4 regions of the Alteromonas sp. 07-89-2 genome follow, and region 1 is predicted to be linked to each of the others. Evidence: predicted binding sites of a transcription regulator. Region 1 holds the regulator's gene; each other region holds the start of a gene.
What was found. The regulator FNR, encoded in region 1, switches genes on or off when oxygen is low (the NO sensors DNR and NnrR bind a similar motif). The targets are predictions, from matches to a motif close to TTGATCTAGATCAA.
Positions count from the first base shown of each region.

Region 1 (5,487 bases):
TAATACCCACGTCGGTAAGCTGAGGCTCAATAAGAATGTCTGGCGGATCGCCAGCCAAACGTGAACGTGTGACGCGAGCTTGAAGTATCTCAAGTGAACTGCTCATCACGCTCATAATTCCAGGCGGGTTTCGCTTGTTTACTTTAGCGGGGACTTCGGTCAACTCTTCTTCCACTTTTTCAATCACATCAGAAGCAATGCCTTCTTCAGTCTTTACATTGCCAGCCGAGACGCTGTCTTTTTCGTCTTTTTTCTCTAGGGCTTTTTCTTCTTTGTTGTCAGGGGAGAACCATTGGCGTAGTACGTTTTGACTCTTTGTAAAAAAGTCCTCGGTTTTGCGCTGGTTTTCTTCATGATCTTGTCTCAACTTTTCAAGACGAAGTGGTCGGAAATCGGCGTTAAGGTTAACCGCGATCACAAAATCGGCCCCTAATTGGCGACATAAGTTCACCGGTACAGGGTTTACAACGGCACCGTCTACCAACCAACGATCACCGTGTGCTACAGGCGCAAAAAGTGCGGGAATAGCGCAAGATGCTTGAATGGTGTCTCCGATAGGACCAGAGTTAAACACCACTTCACGGCCTGTATAAAGGTCGGTAGCCACAGCCGCAAACGGCTTAAGCATGTCTTCATAAGTCGATTCACAAAACTCGCTTGCTAGTTTGTCGAAAACCTTCTGTCCGCTTGCAATGCCGCCGCGTCTAAGTCCTACGCCCATAAGAGCAAGTACCTGCCAGTCGCTGAGAGAACAGGCCCACTCTTTCAATCCTTCCAGCTTGCCACTTGCGTAGGCAGCACCCACATAGGCACCAATAGAGCATCCCGCTACAACGTCAATTTTTACGCCGAGTTTTTCTAATGCTTCAATTATGCCAATGTGAGTCCAGCCCCTTGCGGCACCGGCACCTAGCGCAAGTCCAATTTTCATTTACTTAGGTTCCATAATGTTTATTACTTCAATAGCATTATCTTCATCACTGAAGTCCGTACTATTTTCTGTAGTGAAAGAAGGTTCATCAAACCCGATATCACCGTCTTCAACCGGGCCTTCTTGTGTAGCTATAGCTTTAAAATCATAAAGGTTGCTGTCGATTAAGTGTGAAGGCGCTACGTTTTGAAGCGCGCGGAACATCGACTCTATACGACCTGGGAAGCGACGGTTCCAGTCTTGAAGCATAGCCTTTATGTTTTGGCGCTGTAGGTTTTCTTGTGAGCCACAAAGGTTACAAGGAATAATCGGAAATTCAGCGGCCTGAGAATATTTCTCGATGTCTTTCTCTGTGCAGTACGCCAATGGACGAATAACGATGTGTTCACCGTTGTCGCTGACTAGCTTTGGCGGCATAGACTTAAGCTTGCCACCATGAAACATATTGAGGAAAAACGTTTCTAGCATGTCGTCGCGGTGATGACCTAATGCAATTTTAGTCGCACCTAACTCTTTTGCCGTGCGGTACAAAATACCACGGCGCAAGCGAGAACAGAGAGAGCATGTCGTCTTTCCCTCTGGAATTTTGTCTTTAACAATAGAGTAGGTGTCTTCTTCTACAATTTTGTAGTCAACGCCAATGCTTTCTAGATATTCAGGCAAGATATGTTCGGGGAAACCAGGCTGCTTTTGGTCAAGATTAACCGCAACGATATCAAAATGAATAGGCGCAATCTTCTTTAAAAACAATAAAATATCTAGCATGGTGTAGCTGTCTTTACCGCCAGATAAACACACCATTACTTTGTCGTTGTTTTCAATCATACCGAAATCGCCAATGGCTTTACCCACATTGCGGCGAAGTCGTTTCTGAAGTTTGTTGAAGTTGTACTTTTGCTTACTTTGCGCAGCATTTAATGGCGACGCGTCAGCACTGTTTGTGCCTAAACTCATAATTAACTAGCTTGGTTTGTGATAAAGCCACCATTATACATTAAAGCGGCTTTTCGAGACCATGCTTGTGAAGTTAAATTTGTTGGTGACATACCGTGTTGGCCGCTAAGTAACGGCAAACACGGGCTATGTAGTACTGATGAAAAGACTACACCGACAACGGCGACACAAATCCATCTGGCTTAATAGCAAGCACATCGCAATTGAGTTCGTCGATCACGTGTTCTGCAGTGTTACCAATTAGGGCCGCTGAAATGCCCACACGGCCAACGGTTCCAATAACAACCAGCTCTGCATCCAGTGTTTTTGCCACTTGCGGGATAACTTTTTCCGGAAGGCCTTCTCTTACTACACATTTGTTGTCAGGAATACCGTACTTTAATGCGTGACTACGCATTTCCTTTAAATGATGATTTTTTACCGCGTCGTGATAGGTATCGGGGTCGAACTCAGGTACTTCTATGGCGATATTAAGTGGTGTAGAAGGGTAACTGTTAACCAAATTTACGCTACCTTTTAATAAAGAGGCGTAGTCGTTAGCAATGAGCGTGAGCTTATCGTTAAGTGCGGCATGCTCATCGTCTTCACTGCCTACGTTTACTGCAGCAATAATCTCCCCTCCTTCTGGCCAGTCGTGCTCTTTAACGAGCAATACTGGGCGAGGGCATTTACGCATTAAATGCCAGTCGGTGGGGGTGAAAATAACAGAAGCAAGATCGTCGTGCTTTTTGGTTGCCTTTACCACTAAATCTATCTGATTGTTTAGGGTGTAGTAAATAATCGACTCATACGCGCGATTATTCCATTCTACAACGATATCAGTTTCAGTGAATCCTTGTTCTCTTAAGTGGGTGGCAAGCCATTTTGCATGCTCCTTTGTAACTGCATCGCGCATTGACTCGCGCTCATCCGGGCTAAGCATGGTTGTCATATCATAAGATAAGTCGTATACCACCATCATGGCGGTAACTGAAGCGCCTGTTTTTGAAGCGAGTTCATAAGCACGGCTTAGTGCAGGTTGGTTATCGCGCTCGGCATCTACCACGGCCAGAATTCGTTTACACTCAATCATAACGTCCCCCTAACTACGAAACTTAGTAGCGGCTGTCGAAATCGAAGTTTTCTAATACTAACTATAAACGACATTGGGAAAAACGTAAGTTGTTTTAGATCAAGAATTTTACGAGGCGACCATGAGTGAACTTAACGAATTGAATATGGAGCAACCGGCGTGGCGCTGAAAGGTTAGATAGGTGGCTAACACAGGTCACAAAAAAGCGCGCTTAGTGCGCGCCTTATTTAACACTTAAAAAGGACTAACCGCAGACAACGCTTGGGCCGTTAAGCGCCGCTAGTTTGGTGTTTAGTCTATCGAAATCCAAAATAGTAATAAGCTTGCCGTCTACTTTTATGATGTTGTCTTTTTGAAAACGGCTTAACAGACGACTAATCGTTTCAATCGTTAATCCTAAATAGTTTCCAATTTCGTTGCGCGTCATAGTTAAGTGGAATTCTCTATGGGAAAAGCCACGTTCTTCAAAGCGCTGAGAAAGATGTGATATAAAATACAATAAACGCTCTTCTGCGGTTCGCTTGTTTAAAAGCATGATCATGTCGTGATCTTGTTTTATTTCAGCGCTCATGAAGCTCATGATTTGGTGGCGCAGCTTTGGAAATTGCACTGACATTTCGTCGAGGGTCTCGTAGGGAAGCTCACACACCATGGCAGTTTCTAACGCAGAGGTATAGCTTTGGTGTTTGTTCTCTCTTAATGCATCGAAACCGATAATGTCACCAGGAAAGTGGAAGCCAGTAATCTGTTCTTCACCTTCGGTATTAGTCACAAATGATTTGAATGAACCGGTTCTCACTGCAAATAGAGAACGGAATTTATCACCAGTTTGAATCAGCGTGTCACCTTTATGAAGCGGCTTCTTGCGTTCAATAATATCGTCAAGAGATTCGATTTCTGTTTTATTTAACGCCACCGGTAAACACAGGTGACTGAAACTACAGTTTTGACAGTGAATAGAAAATTGGCTTCCTTTGCTCATAATGCACGCTCTCTAAAAGAATACCCGACAATAATACACCTATTTTTAAACGATTGCGCCATGAATAAGATAAGCTGCATATATTGCCATTATTACTGCAATAATTTGTCTAAAATGGTTATGTTGAAAACTTCGAACAATATATTGGCTACCAGCGCTTGCGGCGAGCAAGGTGGGTAATGTACCCAAACCGAAGAAGAACATAATAGCAGCGCCTTCTAGCGCATTACCCGCCGCGAGAGACCAGGTAAGTGTGGAATACACCAAACCGCAAGGAAGCCAACCCCAAATAAAACCATAAGGCAACGCACTTAAAGGGGTCTTAAATGGCAAAAAGCGTTTTGAAAGCGGCTGGACTTTGGAAAATAGGCCTCTACCCGCATTTTCCAGCACCGTTAAGCCAGTCCACCACTTACCCAAATAACACGCCAGTAGAAGCAACATGATTCCGCTAAGTAGGGAAAGGGCATAGTTGGCAAGAGGTATATAATCTGCTGCAATTTTTCCAAGTGCCCCGGTTATTGCTCCGGCGATGGTGTAGCTCACTATACGTCCTATGTTATAGGCAAGGGTATAGGGTAGTGCTGAAGCGCCTTTAGGCGATACCATCCTAAGCGCAGCGACAATTCCACCGCACATTCCCACACAGTGAACTCCGCCGGCTAAGCCGATAAGAAAGGCAGAGAAGTAGTTAATCCCTTCCATGTGGCGCTTGGCTTTTGTCTACTTTACTGTCTTGAAGTTCCTTGCGTTGCTCAGCTAGCTTTTTTTCTTCTGGCGGAAGATCATCGTCAAACAGTATGCTATAACCTTGGCGATCTAAATCTTCAAATTGGTTGGTTTTCACCGCCCAAAAGAATATCACGATAGCGACGGCAACGATGATGATGGCGATTGGAATTAATACGTAAATAATACTCATGCTATTTGCTCAAAAGTCGCGTTGAGTTTGTGACCACAATGATACTGCTTAACGACATACCAACAACAGCCATCCACGGTGAAAGTAGGCCTGATACGGCGAAAGGTAAGATCAAAACGTTGTAACCTACCGACCAGCCAATATTTTGTCTTATTTTTTGCTTCACTTGATGCGCAGTTCGAATAAGTTCTGGTACAGAAAGCAGCTGATCGCCAAGCAGTATAACGTCGGCGGCAGTTTTAGCCACGTCTGTGGCATTACCCACTGCAATTGCCACATCAGCGCTTGCAAGAACTGGAGCGTCGTTAATACCATCACCCATCATCATCACTTTCGCGCCAGATTGCTGCATAGCTTGAACGGCTTCGTACTTTTGCTCAGGTGTTAGGCCACCTTTAGCGGTCGAAATTGGCAATGGTGCGGTAAGCGCATTAACGTTTTGCTGTGTATCACCACTTAAAACGGCGAGGGTATGGCTTGCAGCTAATATATCGAGAGTTTCTTGCGTATCTTCTCTTAGTGAATCCTTTACTTCATACGCCGCCATAATACGCCCCTTAACCGTGAGAAACACGTTAGCTGAAGGGAACGCTTCAATGAGTTTTAGCTGAGATTCGTGAACGCTG
Region 1 is NZ_VTYM01000033.1:15,024-20,510, forward strand. It holds gene F0261_RS17690 (patatin-like phospholipase family protein) at 1-931, opposite strand, end outside; gene ttcA (tRNA 2-thiocytidine(32) synthetase TtcA) at 932-1,885, opposite strand; gene uspE (universal stress protein UspE) at 2,034-2,957, opposite strand; gene fnr (fumarate/nitrate reduction transcriptional regulator Fnr) at 3,202-3,939, opposite strand; gene F0261_RS17710 (sulfite exporter TauE/SafE family protein) at 3,985-4,644, opposite strand; gene ccoS (cbb3-type cytochrome oxidase assembly protein CcoS) at 4,631-4,861, opposite strand; gene F0261_RS17720 (heavy metal translocating P-type ATPase) at 4,863-5,487, opposite strand, start outside.

Region 2 (5,487 bases), on a different contig from region 1:
GTGGTTCGACTATCTCGTCGTAGTTAAACTGGGTTCTGTCAATAACCGCATACTTGCGATTTGCAGCGCGCACCACAATACATTTTTTGTCATCGTCCAATGCGTTAAAGCGCTCAATAAAATCAGCTGCCTCATCACTTAAAAGCGTGCTGTTCGCACCTTCAAAGAATTTAAGGAACTCGTGAAAGTGTGTGAGGTAATAACGTGGCGGTAAATCTTTTCGCATGAAGTATCTTTGGCTATGAAAACACCAACAGTGTATATTTATACAGCCATATTAATCAAATTAAATCCATCGCGATTGAATTACACATCCGCTACTAAAAGTACAAAATGTGCCTTTTTAAACACGTACTCGCTGTTTAGACACCCACTGAAAGAACGCTGAAAGCTGCTCGTCATCTAATAAAAGTTGCAAATTGGAGTAGTGCTTAGCCAATGTCATCTCATCATAAAAGCGATGTATTCCGCTATGGCATTGCCTGCAAATATAAATACCGCCCTGCAGTTCGGCTTTGCTAAAGTGCTTTTTGAAATAGGTGCGTCGGTGCATTTTTTTGGGAATAAGGTGGTGATAAGTAAGGCGCGTCTCTCTGTTACAACACGGGCATTTTCCCACCTGATTTGCCACATTTTCACCTTTATTTGCCTAGCTGGTCGCTATTGAAGTCAACGGTTTAAATTTAATATTCAACGGTGATTGAACGACACCGCCGCTGCCTGCGCGCTACAACCACGCAAACAACTATGCTCTTTTCAAAGAAAATCCACTCGTCTTAACATTACGTAATAAAACTGTTTAGTGATTAATAAGGCGATTAAATATGAGCTTAACCCGTTCCATGGACTTTTCATGTCCCTACTGTATGGCCCCCAATGATGTAGAGATAGATGAAATTAACGATGTTGGCCAAGTACAGGTACTCGACTGCCAGGTGTGTTGCCAGCCTATAGAGCTTACCGCTTACCAGCACGGTGAAGACATTCAAATAGAGGCTGAACGAGAGAATGACTAAACAATTTACTCGCAGCGATATTGATGAACTAACTCAGCGTTACCGTGCCAACCTAATTAACAGTTTGTCTGGGTTCAAATCGGCCACATTGGTGGGTACTACAAACGGTAACACCAACAATTTAGCTATTGTAAGTTCGGTTGTTCATGTGGGCGCTAATCCACCACTTTTAGGCATGATAATGCGCCCACACACTGTAGTAAGAGACACCCTTAGCAATATAAAGCAGCAGGGCTTTTACACGCTCAATCACGTGTCAACTGATTGGGTAGACAAGGCACACCAAACATCTGCTCGCTACGCCCCTGATGAAAGCGAGTTTGAAGCAGTGGGTTTAACGCCGCAGTTTAGCGAGTCTTTTAGTGCACCGTTTGTTAAAGAAAGTGAAATTAAGATGGGCTTGAAGGTGGCGCAACACTTCACATTGCTCAACGAGACCGAAATGGTCATTGGAGAAATCCGAGAGCTTCATATGCCAGAGAACATTATTGACAAAGACGGGTATGCAGATATAGAAAAAGCAAACACCGCCTGTATTTCTGGATTAGATAGCTATCACAGCACAGCGCGTATTGCACAATTTGCCTACGCCAAACCTGGAGTTCCCCTAGCTAAAAAGTGAACTTGAAGCAGAAAAAACGGTCTGATGATTGTAATCTGGAGGCATCACTCTGAATTTTATTTAATCTGGATCAAGTGAAAATACGACATTTCATTCGATCTTTTTTCAAAAAGAGATAGTATTTAAACAATACACAAAACCTGCCTCTTTGGGCAGGTTTTTGCGTTTAAGGTACTGAATAAAAAAGAATCATTATCGTTTCTATCTCTTAAGGAGAATGTTATGAAATCTGTAAATCGCCGTGACTTTTTAAAGCTTTCTGGCTCGACGGTTATCGGTCTTACATTAGGTGGTGTAGCGTTACGTGCTCAGGCTCAAGAACAATTGAGTGCTGATGACCCTACTGCAAAAGCACTGAACTACACACCGTCGTCAACTGTTGAAGGTGCAAAATGCGCAAACTGCATGTACGTGCAGGGCGCCGATGGCGAACAACACCGCCCTTGTAACATTTTCCCTAATAAGCTTGTTAACGCTGATGGCTGGTGTAGCGCTTGGGTGAAAAAGCCTGGCTAACCCTGCAGAGGTATATCTTCTTTTGCATAGTGCAAAGTGATGTAAGCAATGTAAGTAATCTAAGTTGCAGTCTACGCATGAAAAGAAGTGAACAACATTTAAAGCCCTTGAGTTCAATCAAGGGCTTTTTTGTTTCAGTTGGGGCTTAAAATTGCCACTAGCGGTCATCACCAAGACCATCTTCAATACCTTTCAACGCTGGGTTGTCAAAACGTGTAGGCAGAAGGCCAGGCTTAATGAAGAAGCCGTGTTTTGCTTCAAAGACTCGACCTATTTTCAAAACACTTTCGTCTTGCCACTTACCACCAATAAAACTAATTCCCACAGGAAGATCTTTTACTTGTCCGGCAGGTACTGTAAGGTGCGGATAACCAGCGATGGCAGCCAAATACCCTATACCAATAAAGCCGGCTGGCGAATGGTCGCCGTATACTCCGTCGATAAGAAATGATGGACTGTTCGAGGGCGCAACCAATATATCAACGTTGTGTTTTGCTAATAATGTATCGATACCGTTCTTGCCTGCAGTGTCTTGAATAAGGCGCAGTGCATTTTGATACTTTTCGCTGTCAATGGCTGCCGACGCGAGCGATTTTTCGAAAATGTCTTGATTGAATAACGCTAACTCGCGCTCTGTTTTGTTATTGAAATCGATAAGCTCAGACAAGTTCCTTGCAGGGAGCTCTGCCGGCGACCCCGACAAGTATTCGTTAATACTATGATGGAACTCGCTCAGCAGAACATTATAAGAGTCGGCCCAAAATGAATCTGGCTGAGAGAAGTCACTGATGTCCACCAGCGTCGCGCCCGATGCTTTAAGCTGGTTCAACGCCTTTTCATAAACAGCCAGTACATGAGGGTTATCGCCCTGGCGGTACCTAACCACACCAATACGCTTGCCTTTTAAATCGGTAGCCAGCATTGACGATGTTGGCATAGAAGGGCGGTGAGACTCAGCGTCTAGTGTAGCGTTATCGCTTGCATCAGGGCCCGCCATGATTGCCGTCATTAGCCAGGCGTCTTGAACGTTAGACGTCATTGGTCCTGCGGTGTCCTGACTGAAAGAAATAGGTACTATGTGAGTTCTGGAAAGCAAGCCCACGGTTGGTTTAAAGCCGACTACCCCGTTTATGGATGCCGGACAAATAATAGAGCCATTGGTTTCGGTGCCCACGGCAAGTGACGCGAGGCGAAGTGACATGGCTGCGCCCGAGCCCGATGACGAGCCACAAGCACTTCTTGATAGCATATGCGGGTTTCGGGTAAGCCCGCCAACTGCACTCCAGCCGCTGATAGAGGATTCAGAGCGAAAGTTTGCCCATTCAGACAAATTGGTTTTACCCAAAATAATTGCCCCTGCCGCTTTCAGTTTTTCTACGATAGGCGCATCGCGACCAGTGTCATTAGTAATGAGCGCCATTGAGCCGGCTGTGGTGGGCATCTCTTTACTTTCTATATTATCTTTTAGCAGCACGGGAATACCTGCCAGAGGGCCAAGCGTCTCGCCATTCGCTAGTCGTTTATCGATGGCCTTCGCTTCGGTCAGCGCGTTAGGGTTCAACGCTAAAACGCTATTTACCTTTTCATCTAGCCGCTCGATTCGCGCAAGATAACCGCTAACGAGCTCAGCAGATGTCGTGTCGCCACTCGCAATAGCTTGCGCCTGAACGTGAGCAGGCTTATCTAACCATTGCTCAATCTTATCTGTATGATTTGCTTGAGACACGCATGCAGTGCATAGCACGACTACGGCCAGCAAAAAACCCTGTTTCAACATAAACCTTTCCTTAACGTATGATCCTAGCGCCTGTTACTCCTTCTTATTATGCAGCTTTTGTCGGCAATAGAAGGTAACGTAATGTTAGTTTCTTATACGTTGAATCAGAAATAGTTCACTGTCTAAGAATTATTTTGCCGTTTCCGCTACGGGAAGCTTATGAAGGAGGTTATCGAGCTTATATTCATCAAGCAGTAACTGATACCGCCCATCTTCAATAAATAGCCGAAGGGTGGCGTTGAACTTGGCTCTTAGCGCTGGGTCGGGGATTGCAGCACTGTAAGGCGATATAGGAAAAAGCTCATGAAAGACGGTTGCGTCTTCGGCATAAGCACTGTTTGCAGATTTGAAGTAGTTGAAGATATTTCTATCGAGAATGGCAACATCGACACTGCCGCGCATCAGCATGTCCACTTGACGATCTTGTCGTGCCATTTCTATATAGGTAGTTTGCGATGCGAGAGTTCGCCCAAAGTCCTCACCTAATACCGATTGAGCGGTTTGAAAAGCAATGACGCTTTTACCTTTCAAATCGTCGATACTGTCTATCGTCAGTTCTCTGTCTGCCCGTGTTACCACGACGTTCTGATAGATAATATATGGCTCAGATAGAATGCTTTGATCGACCGTGTGTGCAGGATTAAGGGTAAGTCCAATGTCAACGGCGTCATCTTTTAATAACCTTGCCGTACGCCCGAAAGGAACATAAATAGGCGACAATCCATATCCCATTTCAGCAAGGATCGCCCGCACCAAGTCAACTTCAAAGCCGGTGTGTTCTTGTGAAATAACGTATGGAGGCTTGTTCCAGCCTACAACCACATCTAGCTCTTTCGCGCTAAGCGGTATGATAAAACACAGTAGACAAACAGCAGATAAAAGTGCGCGCATACAACAGATGAACCAGACTATAAATTAAACGATACCCTTCTCATAATATAAACTTATATTAGAATTTCACCAGTCGACAAAAGGTTAGTTTTTCTCGAGGCTTACGTAATCAATTGAGCAGCCAAGTTTTATTGGGTACGTGAGAGCCTGTTGAAAACCAAAGTTAGATTTGATCATGCCTCTGTAAGCATCGCGTTTTCATTTACTGAAAGCTTTTCGCTTGCCTGCATTTTGTTTACTGCCAAGCAAAGGTACAATAAAGCGCAAAGGTCTCAATGAACGATAACTATGGCTTGGCTACAACTTCGAATTAATACCTCCTCTGAACATGCAGAATCAATAGGCGACATGCTAACGGCCAACGGCTCACAAGCAGTGACCTATGTGGATGCGAAAGACACCCCTATGTACGAGCCCAAGCCGGGTGAAGTGTTACTGTGGCCCGATACACAAGTCGTCGGCTTATTTGAAGCTGATGCCGATATGAAAGGCATCCTTCAGCGCTTGGGTAAAGCCAAAGTCTTAGGCCCTGATTTTAAATATAAGCTTGAGCCACTTGAAGACAAAGACTGGGAGCGAGAGTGGATGGATAACTTCCATCCTATGCAGTTTGGCGAGCGCTTGTGGATATGCCCAAGCTGGCGCGATGTTCCCGATCCAAACGC
Region 2 is NZ_VTYM01000015.1:81,236-86,722, reverse strand. It holds gene F0261_RS11590 (exonuclease domain-containing protein) at 1-226, opposite strand, end outside; gene F0261_RS11585 (hypothetical protein) at 344-631, opposite strand; gene F0261_RS11580 (CPXCG motif-containing cysteine-rich protein) at 825-1,016, shown strand; gene F0261_RS11575 (flavin reductase family protein) at 1,009-1,638, shown strand; gene F0261_RS11570 (high-potential iron-sulfur protein) at 1,861-2,154, shown strand; gene F0261_RS11565 (amidase) at 2,312-3,931, opposite strand; gene F0261_RS11560 (ABC transporter substrate-binding protein) at 4,061-4,822, opposite strand; gene prmA (50S ribosomal protein L11 methyltransferase) at 5,111-5,487, shown strand, end outside.
Region 2: F0261_RS11570 (high-potential iron-sulfur protein) is a predicted target of FNR. The motif match lies at 1,699-1,712, and genes of this name have one in related genera.

Region 3 (5,487 bases), on a different contig from region 1:
TCACTGTTGTTGTCGAATCGTGCGCTTAGTGTTGCGGTTAGCGACTCGGTTAGCTGACCATTTGTCTCGGCAAATACGCTATAAGTATTGTCGTGCTGCTTCTGGTTCGGATCGCCAAATGCAATTGGGCCGCGCTGGGTAAAAAGGCGCTGTAGGTATTCAACACCGCCAGCAAAATCCCAGTTATCCATGGTATAGAAACCTGTCCAGTTTAACTCTATGCGCTCACCAGTGGTTCCGCCAGTGTCTGCACCTGACTCAGTGTTATCATTATCATCTTTGCGATAATGCGCACTTAGCGCTGAGCGATAACCTGTATTTTCCGGAGCAAATTCCCATCTTAATTTCGCACTAATTTGTGAACCATCCGTCACGTTATCTGAGTCAGCAGGAAGGCCTGTCGTCACAAAATCAGTGCCGTCGTAATCATTCTCGTACTGAACCGTGCGAAGGTTAGCTATTAACGTATGCTCCGACGTTGCGGCATAATTAATATTAATGCCAGCGGTCATGTTGTCGTAGCCATCATCTTCGTTACCAACACGAGATACGTTGTCGCCGTCGGTACGTATGTAGCTGGCGTATGCAGAAATACCTACGTTATCGCTTTGCGAGCGCGCGTTCATGCTGCCCTGCAACGTACCTTGTGTGCCAACGCCAGCAGAGAAGTCTACGTGTGACGCATTATCGGCAAACTGGCCTGATTTCGTAGTAATGCTCAATACACCACCGATAGCGCCGCTGCCCCATCTTGCGCTCTGCGGGCCTCGAAGAAGTTCTATGCGCACCACGTTTGCGCTAGTTAAGTGAGCAAGGTCAACTAGGCTTCCTTGGCCTACGTCGTTGGCAACAACGCCATCAATTAAAACAAGTAGATGGTTGGTTTCACCGCCGCGCACGCGCAGCTCTGTTAAGCCACCAGGACTGCCTGACTGAGACAAGCTAACGCCAGGTAGGCCGCGAATTAGATCGGTAAGTTGAAGTGCGCCCGAAGCTTTAATGTCGCTTTCAGTTAGCACCGATACTGAACCAGGAAGTTTGGTTAACGAAATAGGCAAACGCGTGCCTGTTACTGTTAAAGTTTCAATATCTTGGTCAGAAGTTTGAGCAAAGGCAGGTGTGCTTAAGCACGAAATAACTGCAGCGCTAAGGGCTGCTTTAGTAAAATGTGTACGCATGGTTTTTATGTTGTCTTTGATGCGCTCCACCCGAGCACATGATTAGGGAAAGTGCACGCATTGCTTAATTATGGATGTGAGCAAGCAAACGACACCATGAAGTACAGGCCGGTATCCGGGCTTACTCACCATTACTAAAAATGTAATAGCTCTTTTGCCTTCCCATCTAATGGCGTTTAATACGTAACGCATAAAAGACAGTGGCGTATGAAAAGAAAACGACAACGCGTTGAGTTTACCGTTGCGGGGGCAGCATCAGTTTTTCACTGATTTCCCGTTTAACCCTTGTCGCCGTAGTTAATATGGAGCTAGACAAGAGCACCTACACACTGTCGATTATATCTAAGTTAAAAAGTGATAGCGAATACGGTTTCTTATACCTTACGCTTTTTCGTAACCGCCATAAGATTATCGACAACTGTCATCGAAAAAGCGTTTTTTCAGCAGTAAAGGGGCTGGCTCAATATCCTAATTTCAGGGGAGGCTCTTGAAGGGCCGATAGCTGTTCTTTCAGAGCAAGTATTTGGCCTTCCCAGTATTTGTCTTCAGCAAACCAAGGAAATGCCCGCGGAAAAGCAGGGTCTTCCCAGCGTCGTGAAAGCCATGCCATGTAATGCACCATTCGCATAGCGCGGAGGGGCTCAATAAGTGGCAACTGTGCAGTGTCAAACGGGTGAAACTCCTCGTATGCTTCAACCAAAGTATCGATCTGCAAAAGCTGTTGTTGGCGGTCGCCGCTTAGCATCATCCACAAATCTTGGATAGCAGGGCCCATGCGGCAATCATCTAAATCAACGAAAGTAGGGCCATCGCGCCATAATATATTGCCCGGGTGGCAATCACCGTGAAGCCGAATACTTGATGTTGGCTTATACGCTTTTTTCGTGGCATCAATAACGGGGTTAAGTATGGCAAAAAATGCTGTCTTTAAATGCTCTGGCAGCAGTGTGCTTTGCGTAAGCACCTGCTTCGGCTCATCGAGGTAACTTTCAATATCAATCGAGGGACGATGTGCAAACCCTTTAGCATGGGCCACGCGGTGAATACGGCCAATGAAACGCCCCATCCATTCGAGTTGATCAAGGTTGTCATTTTCGAATTGCCTGCCGCCTACCGAAGGAAATAACGCAAATCGATAGTCAGTTTCGGCCACGGTGTGGTGATGCAGCGTGCTGCCATTGAGAGAAATGGGCGCAGCCAATGGAATTTCGTTGTCGATTAGCTCTGCAGCAAACGCGTGTTCTTCAAGAATTTGAGCGTCGGTCCATCGACCTGGGCGATAGAATTTTGCTACATAGCGCTGACCGTCTTCAGCCAAAAACTGATAGACGCGGTTTTCATAACTATTTAGTGCTAGTAAACCGCTTTGAAGAAAAATGCCCTGACTTTCCAGGGCATCTAATATGGTGTCTGGGCTAAGCCCAGAGAATGAAAAATCTGTCATCGATAAAGGAACTTAGTTGGCTCATCAACAGTAACCGTTTCCCCATCAATAGTGGTGGTTACACTGATAAAAATATCGGTAACCGTATCTTCCAGATTATAGGCGTCAGTTGCAACTGAAATTGGCGTGCTATACACCGCACCGCCTTCAACTGTTACAGTTTGCTCACCAATGTACTTGTAGTCAGGCAAACCTTTTACAGCAATAGAGTAGGTTTGGGTTTGCTGTGTTTTGTTAAGTACTTTTATTGTATAGACGTTCTCAATTAGCCCTTCATTCGTTTCGCGGTATAGCGAGTTTCTGTCGCGGATAATGTCAACTTCGGTGGGGCTGCGCATCCAAATATTGGCAAACAGCAAGCCTATCATCACCACTAAAACAACAAAGTAACCAATTAACTTTGGACGTAAAATATGAGTCTTACCGCCAGCTAGTTCTTCTTCAGAGGTAAAGCTTATCAGGCCTTTAGGATAACCCATTTTATCCATAACACCGTTACACGCATCAACACAGGCGCCGCAGTTGATGCATTCGTATTGTAAGCCATTTCGAATATCGATACCGGTTGGGCATACCTGAACACACAGGTTGCAGTCTATACAGTCGCCTAACCCTTTTTCTTTTACTTGCTCGTGACTAAGTTTGCGTGGTCGCGGGCCGCGTTGCTCTCCACGCTTTGCATCGTACGATACAGTAAACGTGTCTTTGTCGAACATGGCAGACTGAAAACGCGCATACGGGCAAATGTGCGTGCACATGATTTCGCGCATGTAGCCAGCGTTTCCGTACGTACATACGGCAAAGAAAATAACCGATAAACCTGCCCAGAAGCTGGTGTTAAATGTTACAAAATCGATAAACAGTTCATCAATTGGCGTAAAGTAGCCAACGAAGGTTAAAGCCGTTAACAGCGCTACCAATACCCAAGCGGTGTGCTTAGCTGTTTTACGCAAAAATTTATCTGCATCCATTTTGCGTGCATCTAGCGCTATACGCTTGTTGCGAGGGCCTTCGAATTTCTCTTCGAACCACGTATAAATGTATACCCACGTTGTTTGAGGACACATAAATCCACACCACACTCGACCAGCGAAAGTGGTGACGAAGAACAGCGCAAAGGCGGAAACAATAAATATGTAGGCCAACAAAGTGAGATCTTGAGGCCATAAGGTTAGTGAGAATATAGTAAATCGCTGCTCACCAATATCGAGTAGCACGGCTTGATGCCCGTTGTACTGAATCCATGGAATGATGGCAAAGAGGCCCAAAAAGAAAAGGCCAAACATGCGTCTAAACGTCTCCAGAGGGCCTTGTACAGCCCGCACATAAATACGGCTACGAGAGTCGTGGCGTTTACCCTCAGGTCCACCTTTGGGTTTATGTACTTTTACCGGTGTAACGGTCTTTACCGGTATTTGTTCATTCATAGCTTAACCTTATGTGACGTAACGAACTGCCTGTGCAGTATAACTGCGTTCAAAACGTCATATTTAATGTAGATCAATAATGCGGCGTATGGTGTATCTTTTTAAAGTTTCAGTCAATACTGAAACTTCAGAACGTAAGTCGTTTTTTGTTTTGATTTCCTCAGTCTATGTAACTTTGTAAATAGTTAAATACAGCTACGTGAATAATGAGGATTAATATAACGGCCAGATGCCATTTGATGCCCAACATCGACGATTAGGCTTTACCTACTATACATGAGTATAGTTTGCTGTATTTACAGGTAAACCGATATGACCCTATTATCGTCGATAATAATGTGGTCAATTACCGTTTGAATCGTGTACAGTGAGCATTGTGAAAATGTAAATTGGCAAAGTGTAGTTGAGCACATAGTGAGAAAGGTGCTAAAAAATTGGCGCTATTTGTAGTAAACGTCTGTCAAAGTTAGCTGAGAAGTCATGTTAAGGTTCTTTATCATCGCTGCTGAAATTATTGTTTTGGTAATTGTGCTGCGGTCTCCTTTTGTTCAGTATCTCTTTGAAGATATCCAGAACTCGCTTTCTGAATGGCTAGTTTCAATTGCCACCTTACCGGAGCGAGAGGAACTGCGTAGTTTACAAGATAAAATTAATATCCAGCTGAGTCCCTTAAAGCCTTACCAGCAAACATATGTTCAGCAAATCACCGCTGATAGCGCAAGCGTTAAACGTTTTTATCACACCTATTGTGAAAAGGACGATATAAACCCCAACTTTACGGGAACTAAACGCGTTCAACTATGCCTAATCATTAAACAGTCGTCAGTTATGCAAGTAGCAAAGCGAGACTAGCCAATTTTAACCAGGTTGGTTAAATATAAAGCTGATATAAAAGCCGACAATTGCTGCATGCTAAGCTTTCTCTAAATGTCTTGCTAACTCATAGTTTAAACGACTGAATTTAGGAGCATAAAAGTGAATAAATTACGTACTTTTTCTTGTTTAAGCTGCGCCACAGCGGTGGGACTCCTTACCGTTTTTGCTCCCACTCAAGCCGCTGAGGTGAAGATAACGTGGGAAGAACCTGAGTCTTATAGCGATGTAAGACCAACCAATGAATCTCGTAAACGGTTCCGCGAACGAACGCTACAAGAGCTTGAAGAACACATTGTAGATTTGGCCAGTGATTTACCTGAGTCGCAAGTGCTGTCAATGACAGTAACAAATGTTGATTTAGCTGGTCAGGTTTGGCCAAGCCAGTTTGTCGGCTTCGGTAACGGCGCCGGTAGCGACGTCCGTATCATTAAGCGCGTTGATATTCCTAGAATGACATTCAGCTACTCGTTGGCTAATGCCGACGGTCAGGTCATTTTAAGTGGTGAAGATGTGAAACTTAAAGATATGGATTTTATGGAGTCGAATATTCGTCGCAATCGCA
Region 3 is NZ_VTYM01000007.1:6,977-12,463, reverse strand. It holds gene F0261_RS06605 (TonB-dependent siderophore receptor) at 1-1,178, opposite strand, end outside; cobalamin riboswitch at 1,267-1,519, opposite strand; gene F0261_RS06600 (serine/threonine protein kinase) at 1,639-2,622, opposite strand; gene ccoG (cytochrome c oxidase accessory protein CcoG) at 2,619-4,049, opposite strand; gene F0261_RS06590 (hypothetical protein) at 4,530-4,901, shown strand; gene F0261_RS06585 (DUF3016 domain-containing protein) at 5,025-5,487, shown strand, end outside.
Region 3: ccoG (cytochrome c oxidase accessory protein CcoG) is a predicted target of FNR. The motif match lies at 4,113-4,126, and genes of this name have one in related genera.

Region 4 (5,487 bases), on a different contig from region 1:
AACAAACCACCATACTGAAAACCTTAGACGGTGTAGCCTGCCCTGAATGCGCATCCGACTTAGCCATAAAGAAAGGGCGGTTTGGCATGTTTATCGGCTGTACCAATTTTCCTTCATGCCATCACATAGAGCCCATTAAAGAAAAAGAAGATACTTTGGTGGATTGTCCAAAGTGTAAGAAAGGGCATCTAATCTCGCGTACTAACAAATATGGCAAACAGTTTTTTGCGTGCAACCATTATCCACAATGTCGATATGTGCTAAATTTCACGCCGGTTAATGAAAGCTGCCCAGACTGCGGTTGGGGAGTATTGATAGACAAAAAGGGACAGTTACAGTGTCCTCAGCCTAGTTGTGGCTTTAAAAAGTAATTATACGAACAACTAAAGAAGAACTATACGTAGAGATTAAAACCATGTCTGATATCCAAAATGGGAACGTAAACACGTTTACCCCCGTTGAGGCTAACTCACCTGAAGTAGACCCTGTTGTTGCCGCATTCCAAGCTGGCAGTTTAATCGTTTATCCAACCGAAGCGGTAATGGGCATCGGATGTGACCCCGACAATGAAGCCGCTGTAAATGCGCTTTTAGAGATAAAACAGCGACCGGTAGAAAAGGGCGTGATATTGATTGCAGCAAACTACAGTCAGCTACTGCCTTATGTTAACGACAACGCCATTCGCCCTGACAGACGCACCGATATTTTTTCGAGCTGGCCAGGCCCTAATACTTGGCTATTACCTAAGTCGTCATCTGCGCCAGTTTGGTTAACCGGCAAGCATAGTAAAATAGCGGTGCGCGTAACTAATCACCCTGTAGTAGTGGAATTGTGCAACAAGTTAGGTAAACCGTTAGTTTCTACAAGCGCTAACCTGACCGGCCAACCGCCAGCCATCACCACTGAAGAAGCAAAAGCCGTATTCGCTGATTCCGTTTTCTATGTCGAAGGGGAAGTAGGCGGTGCAACTAAACCCAGTACCATTCGCGATGGTGACACAGCAGAGGTAATAAGAGCATGACATCAGCAGAATTACTGGACGGTAAAAATGCCGCTGAAGTAATAGAACAAGTAAAAAGCTATTTACTAGGGCTGCAAGACACCATTTGCCAAACCCTTGAACTTGCCGATGGTAAGGGCCAGTTTGTTGAAGACAGCTGGCAGCGAGAAGAAGGTGGCGGTGGCCGTTCTCGAGTACTAAAAAATGGTGCGGTGATTGAACAAGGCGGCGTTAACTTTTCTCATGTGTTTGGCAGTCAAATGCCGGCTTCAGCAACGGCTAATCGGCCTGAGCTTGCGGGAAGAAACTTTCAAGCAATGGGTGTATCACTCGTTATTCATCCACATAACCCTTATATCCCAACGTCACATGCTAATGTTCGCTTTTTCATTGCAGAAAAAGAGGGCGAAGCACCTATCTGGTGGTTTGGCGGCGGCTTCGACTTGACGCCATTTTATCCGTTTAAAGATGACGTTTTACACTGGCATGATACTGCTAAAAAATTATGTAAGCCGTTTGGCGATGATGTTTACCCTAAGTACAAAAAGTGGTGCGACGACTACTTTTACTTAAAGCATCGCAATGAAACTCGCGGAGTGGGCGGTTTATTCTTCGACGACCTGAATGAATGGGGCTTTGAACAGTCATTTGCATATATGCAGGCTGTTGGTAATGGCTTCATCGATGCTTACGTTCCTATTGTTGAACGTCGTAAGCAAACCGATTTCGGCGAAAGAGAGCGTGATTTCCAACTTTACCGCCGGGGCCGTTACGTTGAGTTTAACCTTGTATTCGATCGAGGCACTTTATTTGGACTGCAAACCGGCGGGCGTACTGAATCAATTCTAATGTCGATGCCGCCGCTCGCGCGCTGGGAGTATTGTTATACACCTGCACCGGGTAGCGCCGAAGCCAAGCTGACAGACTGGTTAAAACCTACTGATTGGTGATTATTTGTTAAATAAGGCTCCGCTTAAATCCTTACGCGGACCGCCAATAGCAGCTTTCATCTTTAATGACTAAAAAACGCCGTATTAACGTTAATGCGGCGTTTTTTTTGATCTACATCAAGGTGGAATATCATCTGTGTTTCCGTGAGTTATCAAACTTGCGCTGGATCAATGTTTCTCTTAACCACAGGCGTAAAGTAGCGCCATCTTAGTTAAACACAAAAGAGACACATCATGCGCAAACACTTTTTATCTGCATCTGCACTTTGCCTTACACTTGCTGCACTCTCACCTTTAGCTAGCGCTCACCAGCAGGGCGACTGGATTGTTCGTGGCGGTCTTACCACCGTTGCTCCTGACGAATCGACGTCTAACATCGTCGCGGGTGGAACTGATCTTGGCGTGGCTCTTAATATCGATAACGATACTCAGCTAGGTTTAAATGTAGCGTACTTTATTACTAACAATATTAATATCGAGCTGCTTGCCGCAACGCCCTTTAAGCACGACGTTAATTTTTCTGTTGCTGATCCGTTAGGGACGGGTAATCAGCTTGGTGAAGTCACGCATCTTCCTCCTACGCTTACCGCAAACTACTATTTTAATGATGCCAGCTCTGCGTTTCAGCCATACATTGGTGCAGGTATCAACTATACCTTTATCTTTGATGAAGAGTTTACAGGTGCGAATGAAACAGCTGGCTTAAGCGACCTATCGCTTGATAATTCATTTGGCTTGTCAGCACAGGTGGGAATGGATTACCAAATTGATACCAAATGGCATGTTAATGCATCGGTTCGATTCATTGATATAGATACCGAAGCAACCTTCAAAGTGGGTGATGCTGCTGGAAAGGTAAGTGATATTGAAATAGATCCTTGGGTGTATACCTTATCGGTGGGTTACACATTCTAATTATTAGTTCCACGCCTTATTAACTATTAGGCTTTCACAATTGCACTACTCTATGCGCCATAAAGAGCGTAGACAGTAACAGGGGAGTTGCGCGTTAAAAGGTTAATCCTTTCAACGCGCTTTTTTATTTTGTATTCACCATGTGATTGGCAAGTTGATCAAGTGCGTCTATCAACTGTTGAGCTAAGGCGATATCTTCAACCGTTTTAAACATGGCTTTTCGCATGCAATACATCCACTGAGCTTTTAACTCCGGTGTTACGGTATAAGGTAGATGGCGTGCACGCAGACGCGGGTGGCCATACTGCTGCTGATAATCATCAGGACCACCAAGCCATAAACTTAAATATAGAAAGAACACGTGGCGAATTCTGTCTAACGGCTGGGGGTGAATAGCTAGCAGTTCATTGGCGAGTGGATCGGTTTCCATTATGTCGTAAAACGTATTTGCTAATTCCCGTACTTTCTCCTCTCCACCTATACGTTCATATGGTGTACTCTGCGAAGCACGATTATCGCTTTTCTTCTTTATATTAAATAAGTCTCGTATTCCCATGAAAAAATTCGCTGTATTCGGAAATCCTATTGCACAGAGTTTATCACCAACTATCCATCAAATGTTTGCTGAACAAGTGGGAGAAAAGATTTCTTATGAAAAGGTACTTGCGCCAGTAGACGGTTTTGTAGATGCCGCCAACGCGTTTTTAGCTCAGGAAGGCGCGGTAGGTTGTAACGTCACCATGCCTTTTAAGCTTGATGCATTCAACTTGGCAAAGGTAGATGACCAAGCAGCCAAAGATGCACAAGCTGTTAATACGCTAATGAATGGTGACAGCGATGAAATATGGGGATTCAACACTGATGGTGTAGGGCTGGTAAACGACTTGCTTAACAGCGGTGTGGAAATTAAGGGTAAGCGCGTGTTGCTTATTGGTGCCGGCGGCGCAGCCCGTGGCGTAATCTCCCCGTTATTAAAAGCAGGGGCCGCCTCTTTAACCATCACCAATAGAACCAAAGCGAAAGCAGAGGAAGTGGCAAGTGCCGCTTCAAGCGCTAAAGTGCAGGTGGCTGCGCTTGAAGATATCGCAGATGTTGCGCCTCATATTATTATTAATTCAACAGCCGCCAGTTTGAGCAATGAATTGCCGTGCCGCTTAAATGATGGTGTTTTACAAAACTGTGAAGTGGTGTACGACATGGTTTATAAAAACTCACCCACGCGCTTTATGAGAGATGCGGCCGAACTTGGTGTCAAAGCGCAAATAGATGGATTAGGGATGCTGGTTGAGCAAGCGGCTGAAGCTTTCTACATATGGACACAAAAGCGCCCCGATACTTCAGATATTGTAAAACGTGTCAGGGCTATCGTTGAGCAAGATGAGAAGCGAAACTAGTTCGCTTCTTCTAGGTACTCATCTTTCAATACAACATAGTTAACGGCAGACTGTTTCAGGAATGCCATTTCGGCGTCGTTGAGCGGTCTTTTCTTTTGCATGGGGTTCCCAACGTAAAGAAATCCGCTTTCTAATCTTTTGTTCGGCGGTACTAATGTACCTGCACCAATAAACACATCGTCTTCAACAACAACACCATCCATTACAATAGCGCCCATGCCAACGAGAATTCGATTACCCAACTGGCAGCCGTGTAGCATACACTTATGCCCAACGGTAACGTCCTCACCAATAATAAGTGGGAAGCCGTTGGGGGTTTTCTCAGATTTACGGGTAACGTGTAAAACACTGCCATCTTGAATATTAGAACGGGCACCAATACGAATTTTGTTCACGTCGCCACGAGCAGCAACCAGCGGCCAAATACTCGCATCATCTTCTAAAACTACATCACCGACGATTCTTGCCGAGCCATCAACATAGACATTCTTTCCTAATGTAGGAGAAACACCTTTAAAACTATCAATCGATTTATGCATTACACACTCATATATATTGCGCAGAAAGTGAATTACGCAAACTCTAACAGCAATACAGATGACTTGGTACTAGTAGGGTGGTTACAGAGCCTACCTGTAATGCTTTAAGCAACAGGTAACTATCCATACGTTGCAACACGCGAAGAGGAGGGTAGTAAATCACAAGGAGAAAAATGATAATGTAGCTTGCTAATAGAATTTATCGAGACATTGTAATGCCCAAGCGCTATGTATTTTTCACTGCCCTTTCCTATGCGTATCCTATTTATAGACCACTACAAGAGGCCATTAGGGCTAGAGGTGACGAAGTCGCGTGGTTTTTGGAAGGAGAATGTGCCGATCTATTGAAGCCTGATGAAATTCGCCTTCACACTATTAATGATGTTGTTGAATACAACCCCTTAGCCATATTTGCGTGTGGAAATATCATCTATCACTTTTTGCCAGGTATAAAGGTATCAGTCTTTCACGGTTATCCGATTGGCAAGCGAGGGGAGAAGAGTAGCGCTACAGATGATCACTTCTCTATTCGCGGGTGGTTTGATATGTACTGTACTCAGGGGCCAAGTAGCACAGAGTATTTTAAGCAGCTTGAAGAAAAGCATCAGTTTTTTAAAGTGTATCAAACAGGTTGGGCGAAAGTGGATGACTACTTTTCTTCATATAAGAAGGAAAACGATGTTCCCACT
Region 4 is NZ_VTYM01000006.1:140,065-145,551, forward strand. It holds gene F0261_RS06515 (type I DNA topoisomerase) at 1-371, shown strand, start outside; gene F0261_RS06520 (Sua5/YciO/YrdC/YwlC family protein) at 416-1,021, shown strand; gene hemF (oxygen-dependent coproporphyrinogen oxidase) at 1,018-1,950, shown strand; gene F0261_RS06530 (OmpW family outer membrane protein) at 2,185-2,865, shown strand; gene F0261_RS06535 (group II truncated hemoglobin) at 2,990-3,421, opposite strand; gene aroE (shikimate dehydrogenase) at 3,420-4,259, shown strand; gene F0261_RS06545 (gamma carbonic anhydrase family protein) at 4,256-4,798, opposite strand; gene F0261_RS06550 (UDP-N-acetylglucosamine 2-epimerase) at 5,143-5,487, shown strand, end outside.
Region 4: F0261_RS06530 (OmpW family outer membrane protein) is a predicted target of FNR. The motif match lies at 2,058-2,071, and genes of this name have one in related genera.